Regions from separate parts of the Duganella caerulea genome, predicted to be linked through region 2. Evidence: predicted binding sites of a transcription regulator. Region 2 holds the regulator's gene; each other region holds the start of a gene.

The links. Region 2 encodes FliA, which starts transcription of late flagellar genes. Its sites were predicted from a motif close to CTAAAGTTTNNNNNNNNNNNGCCGNTA; they were not measured.
Region 1: the regulator FliA is predicted to act here: its motif matches at 2,266-2,292, upstream of ACUJB0_RS30570 (flagellin N-terminal helical domain-containing protein).
Region 3: the regulator FliA is predicted to act here: its motif matches at 1,532-1,558, upstream of ACUJB0_RS30525 (SPM autocatalytic domain-containing protein).

What each region holds. Positions count from the first base shown of each region.
Region 1 is NZ_BPWJ01000019.1:4,232-7,502, forward strand. Features, by position in the region: gene ACUJB0_RS30565 (flagellar protein FlaG) at 51-440, opposite strand; gene ACUJB0_RS30570 (flagellin N-terminal helical domain-containing protein) at 531-2,081, opposite strand; gene ACUJB0_RS30575 (GGDEF domain-containing protein) at 2,381-3,271, opposite strand, start outside.
Region 2 is NZ_BPWJ01000004.1:24,377-27,647, reverse strand. Features, by position in the region: gene flhF (flagellar biosynthesis GTPase FlhF) at 1-317, shown strand, start outside; gene ACUJB0_RS12945 (MinD/ParA family ATP-binding protein) at 310-1,107, shown strand; gene ACUJB0_RS12940 (RNA polymerase sigma factor FliA) at 1,151-1,882, shown strand; gene ACUJB0_RS12935 (flagellar motor protein) at 1,864-2,610, shown strand; gene motD (flagellar motor protein MotD) at 2,612-3,271, shown strand, end outside.
Region 3 is NZ_BPWJ01000018.1:59,124-62,394, reverse strand. Features, by position in the region: partial or broken gene ACUJB0_RS30540 (GlxA family transcriptional regulator) at 1-11, shown strand, start outside; gene ACUJB0_RS30535 (hypothetical protein) at 34-426, shown strand; gene ACUJB0_RS30530 (class I SAM-dependent methyltransferase) at 490-1,239, opposite strand; gene ACUJB0_RS30525 (SPM autocatalytic domain-containing protein) at 1,708-3,271, shown strand, end outside.

The DNA of each region.
Region 1 (3,271 bases), on a different contig from region 2:
GTCAGGATGCCATGGATGGAGAAAAAGCGGCGCGCGCGAGCGCGGCCGCTTCAGGCGGTTTGCTGGATCAGCAAACCGGAGTTGCTGGACTTCGACTCCAGCGATTTGGCGATTTCCAGCGCTTCGGGCGAGGGAATCTGGCGCAGCACTTCCTTGGTGGTCTGGTCGATCACCTTGACCACGGTGCGCTTGGTGTCGCTGTCGACCGAGAATTCCAGGCCTTGCGACTTGGCCTGCGCCGACTTGTTCAGCTGCGACACGGCGTGGTTGACCTGCTCCAGCGTCGGTACGTTGGCCGGGCCCTTGACGGCAGCCGCCGTTTCCACGGCAGTAGCAGGTGCGCGCGCGGCGCCTTGCGCAGCGACATCGCCGCCAGCGGCTGTGGCCGGGCGGTCTACTGGGCGGGCCTGGGTGGCCGAGCCGATGGTATCGATAGTCATGATGCTTCCTTTGTGAAAAATCCCCGACTGAATAAATCAGCCGGGGAACCTAGTCAGGGTGACCTTGTCGGGTCAATCCTTCCCCGGATTTTAGCCACGCAGCAGGGACAGCACGCCGTTCGGCAGCGAGTTGGCCTGGGCCAGGATGGCGGTACCGGCTTGTTGCAGGATCTGGCCGCGGGTCAGGTTGGCCGTTTCCGACGCGAAGTCGGTATCTTGAATCCGGCTACGCGAAGCGGACAAGTTCTCCGTCGTCGTGTTCAGGTTCGAGATGGTCGAAGCGAAACGGTTCTGGATCGCACCCAGTGCAGCGCGGTTGCTGTTGACCTGGTTCAGCGCGGAGTCGATGCTCAGCAGTGCGGCATTGGCACCGGCCACGGAGCTGACGTCGATCTTGGCAACCGATTGCAGGTCGGAGCCGGTCGAGGCGGCGACGATGTCGGTTGGGCCGCTCGACGCTAAGGTAAAGCCCGAATCGGACGAGAAGTCCAGGTGGCCGCCGACCGTAGCCTGGGTGCCGGAGGCGGCGAAAGCCGATTCCGCAGCACGGACCGCAGCAACCGAACCATTGGCCGGTTTGTCGATACCGCGCAAGACCGCACCGCTCAGCGAATCAGTGGCTGCGTCGCCGTTGGTATTGGTAATCTGAATATCGGCGCCCGACGAGTTGGTCAGTTGGATTTCCTTGGCATTGGTGGTGGCGTTGACCTTGATCGATGCGCTGATACCCGTAGTACCCACTTGAGCGTTGATCGCTTGGGCAACCGCCGACAAATCACCGCCCTTTACCTTGGCCGAAATCGTCACGGCGGTCGAGTTGGCGTCCGATTCGATCGAGTTGTCACCGCGCAGAGTGAATTGCAGCGAACCATCTTTGATCGCCACACCGCCGGCACCGCTCAGGGTTGCGGTGGTGCTGGCAGTCGCCTTGACGCCACTGGTCGCGCTCAGGCCGTTGACGTTGGCGGCGATACGCTTGGCGCTGTCGCCGGCGGTGACGGCCACGGTGCTGGTGGTGCCCGTGCCGGATGTGAACGTCAGGGTCTGGGCCTGCGTTTCGTTGGCGCCGGTGGCGGTGGATGCCGAGGCATTGCCAGCGGCATCGCCGTAAAGCGCAGCCAGCGTATTGTTGCCGATATCGGTGGCCTTGGCCGATTGGACGCCAATATTGATGGTCTGGCCGGAATTGGCGCCGACCTGGAACTGGGCCGAGGTCAGCGAACCGTCCAGCACGTTCTGGCCGTTGAACTGGGTGGTGTTGGCCACGCGGTCCAGCTCGTTCGACAGGGCCGACACCTCGCCCTGGATCGACTTGCGGTCCGAATCCGAGTTGGTGCCGTTGGCGGACTGGACTGCCAGTTCGCGGATACGTTGCAGCAGATCGCCTGCGGTGCTCAAGCCACCCTCGGCCGTTTGCGCCAGCGAGATGCCGTCGTTGGCGTTACGTGCTGCCTGGGTATTGCCGCGAATTTGCGAGGTGAAGCGCTCGGAAATCGCCAGGCCGGCGGCGTCGTCTTTTGCGCTGTTGATGCGCAAACCGGAAGACAGGCGTTGCAGGGAAGTCGACAGCGAGGCTTGCGACGTGGTCAGGTTACGTTGCGAATTCAGCGATGCAATATTAGTGTTAATGACTTGTGCCATGATGTTTCTCCAGACTTAATACTTCGATTCGGCGATATGCTCAGTTCCCATTGGTCTGTCTCCACATTCCGAGACATTCAAACCGCTGTTGTAACTGGTAACGGTTGCCCAGAGGGAAAATTAAGGGGCAAAAAGCCGGGAAATTTTCTACATCAGGCCTAAAGTTCATTGCCGATGCCCGTTTAAACGACCGCGTTCGCGGAATCTTTAGGGCAAAAATAATTATTTTTCGGCCTTGTTTTTGGGCAAAAAAAAGCCCGGCGGGCGCCGGGCTGGAATAAAAATGACAATAAACGGGGCTAATCGGCCACCACCACCCGGTTTTTGCCGGTCTGCTTGGCGGTGTACATGGCCTTGTCGGCGCGCTTGACCAGCTCGGTCTGCTCCTCGTTGGGACGGCGCAGCGCCACCCCGGCCGAGAAGGTGATCAGCACCTTCTCGTTATCGTGCAGGAAGAAGTGCTTGGTCAGCTCGCGCTGCAAACGGGTCATCGTGCTGGCGGCCGCCTCGACCGAGGTCTCCGGCATCAGGATCAGGAATTCCTCGCCACCGAAGCGGGCGATCACGTCCATCGAGCGCAGCGTGTCCTTGACGATCTTGACCAGATGCTTGAGCGCGGCGTCGCCGGCGATGTGGCCGTAGGTGTCGTTGAGCTTTTTGAAATCGTCCAGGTCGAGGATGGCGATGCACAGCGGCGTGCCGCGGCGGTCGGCGCGCGCGGTCTCGCGCTCGAACACATCGTCCAGGCCCCGGCGGTTGAGGCTGCCGGTCAGCTGGTCTTCGCGCACCAGCTCGCTCAAATGCTGCAGCTTGGCTTCCAGCGCGTGGATGCGGTTCTCGGCGTCCTGCACCTCCTGGCGCGCCAGGACCATCTTGTCGCGCGCCTTGAGCGCCTCGCTCTGCACCAGCCGGGTTTCCTTGAGCACCTCGTCGAGGATGTTGTTGAGCTCGGCGATGTTGTCGGCCTTGCTGATCTTTTCCGAATAGCCGCCGATCTTCTCGTGGAAGTCGCCGGTCGAGGCCGCCACCTGGCCGAGACGGTCGATGAAGGTCATCATCATGTTCTTGACGGTGAGCTTGACGTCCGACAGGCTGTGCTTGAGCTGGCCCTGCTTGTAGATCACTTCCTTCAGGCTGCGCGTGGCTTCCTCCAGCGCGCGCACGTCGATCGGGCCGGTGATCAGGTTCTG
Region 2 (3,271 bases):
CCACTCAGGAAACGCTGAACGAAGTGGTGCGCGCCTATCAAGGCAGCGGCCTGGCCGGCTGCATCATGACCAAGCTCGATGAAGCGGCCGCCATCGGCAACGTGCTGGACGTGGTGATCCGCCAGAAACTGAATCTGTTCTACGTGTCGAACGGCCAGCGCGTGCCGGAAGACCTGCACCTGGCCGATCCGGCCTACCTGATCGACCGCGCTTTCAAGTTGAAACGCGACGCCGTCAACACCCAATACCTGGACGCCGAACTGCCTCTGCTGATGAGCAACGGCGAACCAGCGATGCGCGAGGTGCACCTTGGCTAATTTCGATTTCGACCAGGCGGAGGGCCTGCGCCGCATGCTGGCGGGGCCGCAGCCCCGCATCGTCACCTTCCTGTCGGCCACGCCGCAGGACGACAAGGGCGCCATGCTGGTCAACCTGGGCGCCTCGCTGGCGCGCGCCGGCAACGACGTGCTGCTGGTCGACGCCTGCGCCAGCGCCCACGGCGTGGCCTCGCGCCTGGGCGTGGACGGCGGCGCCAGCCTGCTCAACGTGGCGCGCCAGGAGTGCGCGCTCAACCAGGTGATCCACCAGGTGCCGCAAGGGTTCTCTGTGGCGTCGATGACACGCGGCGTGCCGCGCAGCGGCCCGGACGAGACGCGCCGCCTGGCCAAGGCTTTCGACGTGCTGGCCAAGCAGACCGGCATCGTCATCGTCGACGGCGAGTTCGACGGCGTGGCCTTCCCGGTGCCGGTCATGGCCAGCTCGGAAATCGTGGTGCAGGTGTCGAATAGCGCTACCTCGATCAAGGCCGCGTACAGTATGATCAAGCGCCTGAACCAGGAACTGGGACGGCGGCCGTTCGGAATTGTGGTCACCGGGGCTTCCGAATCGGAAGCAAAGGTGGTATACGATAACATGGCACAGGCAGCCAGCCGTTACCTCGCGGTGAACCTCGTTTCGATGGGATCGGTGCCGGCGGATGAGTACCTGCAGCGCGCCGCACGCTTGGGGCGTGCGGTGGTCGATGCGTTTCCGCTGGCCGGGGCTTCGGTCGCGTTTCGTCAACTGGCGGGGCGCTTCGCGCTGGCGGGCTCGCCATCTTTCCGTTAAGGGAGCATGACAATTTTAGCGCTTAATCAATAATAAACAGGCTATGTACACGGTCAAAGGGAAAGCGGACAAGGATTCTTTGCTGACGGAGCATATGCCGTTGGTCAAGCGCCTGGCCCATCACATGAAGGCGAAACTGCCGCCCAGCGTCGAAGTCGACGATCTGGTGCAAGCCGGGATGATCGGCCTGCTCGACGCCATCAGCCGTTACGAGGAAACGCATGGCGCCCAGTTCGAAACCTACGCCGTGCTGCGCATCCGCGGCGCCATGCTCGACGAGCTGCGCAACAGCGACTGGCTGCCGCGCTCGATGCGCCAGAACATGCGCAAGATCGAGACCGCGATGAGCACGCTGCAGCAGCGCCTCGGCCATCCGCCGACCGAGTCGGAAGTGGCCAAGATGCTCAAGCTGTCGCTGGCCGACTATCAGGAAATGCTGTCCGACGGCGGCGGCCACCAGCTGGTGTACTACGAAGATTTTCACGACGACGACGGCAACGACAGCTTCCTCGACCGTTACTGCTCGGACGAGGAGAGCGATCCGCTGCGCTCGCTGCTGGACGGCGATTTCCGCCAGGCCGTGATCGACGCCATCGACGCGCTGCCGCCGCGCGAGAAAATCCTGATGGGGCTGTACTACGAAGAGGAGCTCAACTTGAAAGAAATCGGCGCCGTGATGGGCGTATCGGAATCGCGCGTATCGCAGCTGCATACGCAGGCCGTGGCGCGGTTGCGCGCCTCACTTCGGGAGCGGTCTTGGACTGGGCCAGTGTAGCCGGGGTGCTGCTGGCGCTGGCCGGCATCGTCGTCGGCCAGACGCTGGAGGGGGGAAGATTATCTTCGCTGCTGCAGCCGGCCGCGTTCGCGATCGTCGTCATCGGCACGTTTGGCGCGGTGATGCTGCAGACCCGCTTCAAGACTTTTCTGCGCGGCGTGCGCATGCTGCGGCTGGTGTTCGCGCCGCCGGCCGACACCCGCGCCGTGCTGGCGCGCGACATCAACGCCTGGAACCTGGCGGCGCGCCGCGACGGCCTGCTGTCGCTGGAGCGTTACATGCTGTCGTCCAAGGACCAGTTCAACACCAAGGGCCTGCGCCTGATCGTCGACGGCATCAATCCCGACAAGCTGCGCCAGATCCTCGACACCGAAATCACCGCCTACGAAACCGAGGAGCGCCAGGCGGTGCGCATCTGGGAATCGGCGGCCGGCTATTCGCCCACCATCGGCATCCTGGGCGCGGTGCTGGGCCTGATCCACGTGATGGAAAACCTCACCGATCCAAGCAAGCTGGGGTCGGGCATCGCGGTGGCCTTCGTGTCGACCATCTACGGTGTCGGCCTGGCCAACCTGTTGTTCTACCCGATCGCCAACAAGCTCAAGGCGATCGTCACGCAGGCCGTGCACCAGCAGGAGATCGCCGCCGCCGTGTTCTACGACATCGCCACCGGCGACCACACGCGCGTCATCGACGAGCGCATCGCCACGCTGCTGCGGGAACACTGACATGCAGAACCGCCGCGCGCGCAGGAAGTTCGACGACGAGCCGGAGAACCACGAGCGCTGGCTGATTTCCTACGCCGACTTCATCACGCTGCTGTTCGCCTTCTTCGTTGTCATGTATGCGATCTCGGTGGTCAATATCGGCCGCTACAAGGTGCTGTCGGTCGCGCTGGGGGACGCCTTCGGCGGCGCCGGCTCGGCCAAGCCGGTCAACACCGAGGTGCCCAATGTGCCCATCCCCAATCCCAACCTGCGGCGCCACGCCGAGCTGCTGCGCAAGGAAAAAACCCAGATGACCAAGCTGGCGCAGGACTTGTTGTCCACGCTGGCGCCGCTGGTCAAGGAGGGCAAGGTGCGCGTCACGCAGAACAGCCGCGGCGTCAGCGTCGAGATCAACGCCTCGGTGCTGTTCGATCCGGGCGACGCGCGATTGACCAGCGAGTCGACCGAGGCGCTGCGCGCCGTGGCCGGCCTGCTCAAGAGCGACGACCACAAGGTGCAGGTGGAAGGCCATACCGACAACCAGCCGATCCGCAACGCGCTGTTCCCGTCCAACTGGGAACTGTCGGCGGTGCGCGCCAGCAGCGTGGTGCGGCTGTTCATCGATGCCGGCGTGGCGCCGGAGCGTTTGACCGCGGTGGGCTTCAGCTCGAACGTGCCGGTG
Region 3 (3,271 bases), on a different contig from region 2:
GCTTCGGCTGAACCGGATGAACGGACTGAATAAATGATGCGGGAATTCGAGAAGTGGGTGGCGCGGGTGCTGCTGCTCAACAGCGCGCTGGCGCTGGGCGTGAGCCTGGGCCTGCTCGGCGAGCGCCAGCCGGCCGACGCGCTGCCGGTGCTGTACGGCGCGGCCCTGCTGGGCTTCCTGTCGGCGGTGCTGTCGCTCAAGCGCTGGCAGGCCGGCCTGTGGGGCGGCCTGCTGTACTACGCGCTGCAGCTGGTGGCCGTGTACCCGCTGGACGGCGGCTGGCAGTTCGCGGTCAAGGCCGGCGTCAGCGTCGGCCTGGTGCTGCGCTTCCACGGCGCGGTGGTGGTGCTCAATATGGTGGCGCTGGCGCTGCTGGCGGCCACCGCCGCCGTGCTGGCCTGGCGGCGGCGCGCGCCGCCGGCCTGAGCGGCCTAGGCGCGCGGGATCCCGGCCGGCTGTGCCGCTGGCCGGGGCGCCCGCCGGCGTCGATCAGGGCTTGCGGAAACGCAGGATGAACTGGTCGGTGTGGGCGCGGATGCCGGTCTCGAACACCTGCGCGCCGCGGTCGTCCTTGGGATTGCGCAGCGCCTGCGATTCGCCGTCCAGCACGAAGCCGGCCGCCAATACTTCCTTCTTGACCAGCGCCTCGTCGATGCGGTGCAGCTTGGCCATGCCGGCCTCGTCCAGGCCCGGCTGGGCCGCGTGGTCCAGCACAATATAGTGGCCGCCCGGCTTGAGGGCGTCGAACACCGCCTTGTTCAGCTCGGCCGTGGCGGCCGCGCCGCCCCAGATGCGGATGTCATGGTAGTTCTGCGAGGTCCACACCAGGTCGGCCTTGACCGGCACGTTGAGCGAGGCGGCGGCGACCGTCTCGTGCACGTTGCCGCGGCCCGGCTCGGCCGACACCGGCGGCGGCAGCGGCTTGCCCTTGAGCTTGTCCACCCACACCTGCGGCGCCGCCGCGTACACCGATCCCTGCGGCCCGACCGCCGCGCTGAACAGGCGGGTGAAGTAGCCGCGGCCGGGGAAGTAGTCCACCACCGTCTGGCCCGGCTGGACCTGGGCGAAGGCCAGCATCTCGGCCGGCTTGCGGTCGGCGTCGCGCGCCTTGTCGGCGTCCGGGCGGCCGGCGTCGGCCACGGCGGCGGCGGCCAGCGGCGCCTGGGCGGCGGCCTGGCCGGCGGCCAGGCACAGCGCGCCGGCCAGGCTCAGCAGGATGAGGGGGCGGAATTGGTTCATGGGTCGGTCTCCAGTCGGGTGAGGGAGTGGCGATTATGCACCGGTCACGCGCTTGTCACACGCCCGATGCAAAATATCCTTGTGGATACATTTCTCTAACGCAAATAGCGTCTTGCCATCCCGATCCGATAACTGTCTTAATGATTAAACATGGCGGAACGACAGGTTGCGGGGCCGCGACAGCGCTTAAAAAAATTCTTTTGAGAAATTAAGTAAGATATAATGCTCTATTGAAACTCCGCCGCCAGCGCGGCCGGAGCGCGACGTAAAGTGTTACCGGAAAAAAGTTTACTTAATGAAAGTCAAAATTCCGTCGTTATGTACAGTACTGGCCGGTTTTTCCCGGTAGCACTAAAAAAGATGTAAAAAATAGCAACATATTCCATGACAGGGCTCGAACGCGGGCGTCCGCCTAGCGGTCGGGTTGCTTTCTGAGCTGACAGCGCAGTACCTCCAGGAGAATTTAGAATGAGTTTCGCGACCACTTTTACCACTGCGCAGCTTGCCAGTCTCAGTACTTCCCAGATCATCACGCTGGCGACTGCCGACATCGCGGCGTTCAGTTCTGACCAGCTGGCCGCGTTCACGACTTCGCAGATTCCCGCCTTTACCACCGCCCAGCTGGCCGGCGGCATCACCACCACCCAGGCCGCGTTCCTGACCACGCAACAGATCGGCGCGCTGAGCTCGACCCAAGTCGGCGCCCTGCAGAGCGCCAGCTTCGCCGTGCTGTCGACCAACGACATCGCCGCGCTGTCGACCGCCGCGATCGGCGGCATCAGCGCCGGCCAGATCAAGGCCCTGACCACCAATCAAGTGGTGGCGCTGTCGAGCAACCAGGCCGCGCAACTGACCTCGGCGCAGATCGCCGCGCTGACCACCAACGCCATCGGCGCGCTGGAAACCGGCGACCTGGCCGCCATCAAGACTTCCTCGATCGCCCTGCTGAGCACGGCCCAGGTGGCCGCGCTGAGCACCGGCCAGATCACCTCGCTCGCGACCGGCGCGATCGCCGCGCTGGGCACCGCCGCCATCGCCGCGCTGAGCACCAACCAGGCCGTGGCGCTGACCTCGAACCAGATCGCCAGCCTGAGCACCGCGCAAGTGGCCGCGCTGACCGCCAACAGCGTCGGCGCCATCGAGACCGCCGACCTGGCCGGCCTGTCCACCGGCGACATCGCCGCGCTGCGCACCAGCCAGCTGGCCGGCCTGACCACCGACCAGGTGGGCGCGCTGTCGACCAACCAGTTCTCCGCATTGAGCTCGGCGCAAATCGGCGCCCTGAGCACCAACCAGATCGTCGCCCTGACCACCGGCCAGGCCAGCGTGCTGACCGCCGCCCAGGCCGCCGGCCTGAGCACCAACGGCGTGGCCGCGCTGTCGACCAACGACTTCGCCGCGCTGTCGACCAACGCGATTGCCGCGCTGAGCGCCACCCAGGTCAAGGCGCTGACCACCAACCAGGTTGTCGCGCTGACCACCAATGAAGCCGCCGCGCTGGGTACCGCGCAAGTGGCCGCGCTGTCGACCAACGACATCGCCGCGCTGGAAACGGCCGACCTGTCGGCCATCAAGGTGGCCGCCATCGCCATCCTGAGCACCGCGCAAGTGAGCGCGCTGACCACCGGCCAGGTCGCCTCGCTGGCCACCGCCTCGATCGCCGCGCTGAGCACGGCCGCCATCTCGGTGCTGAGCACCAACCAGGTTGTCGCGTTGAGCTCGAACCAGATCAACAGCCTGGGCACCGCGCAAGTGGCGGCCCTGTCGAGCAACGCCATCGGCGCGATCCAGACCGCCGACCTGGCCGGCCTGTCGACCAACGACATCGCCGCGCTGCGCAGCAACCAATTGGCCGGCCTGACCACCGACCAGGTGGGCGCGCTGTCGACCAACCAGATCGTCGCGCTGACCACCGCCGCCGTATCGGGTCTGACCACCAACCAGATCGTCGCCCTGACCACCGGCCAGGCCAGCGTGCTGAGCACCGCCCAAGTGGCCGCGCTGACCACCAACGCCATCGCCGCGCTGTCGA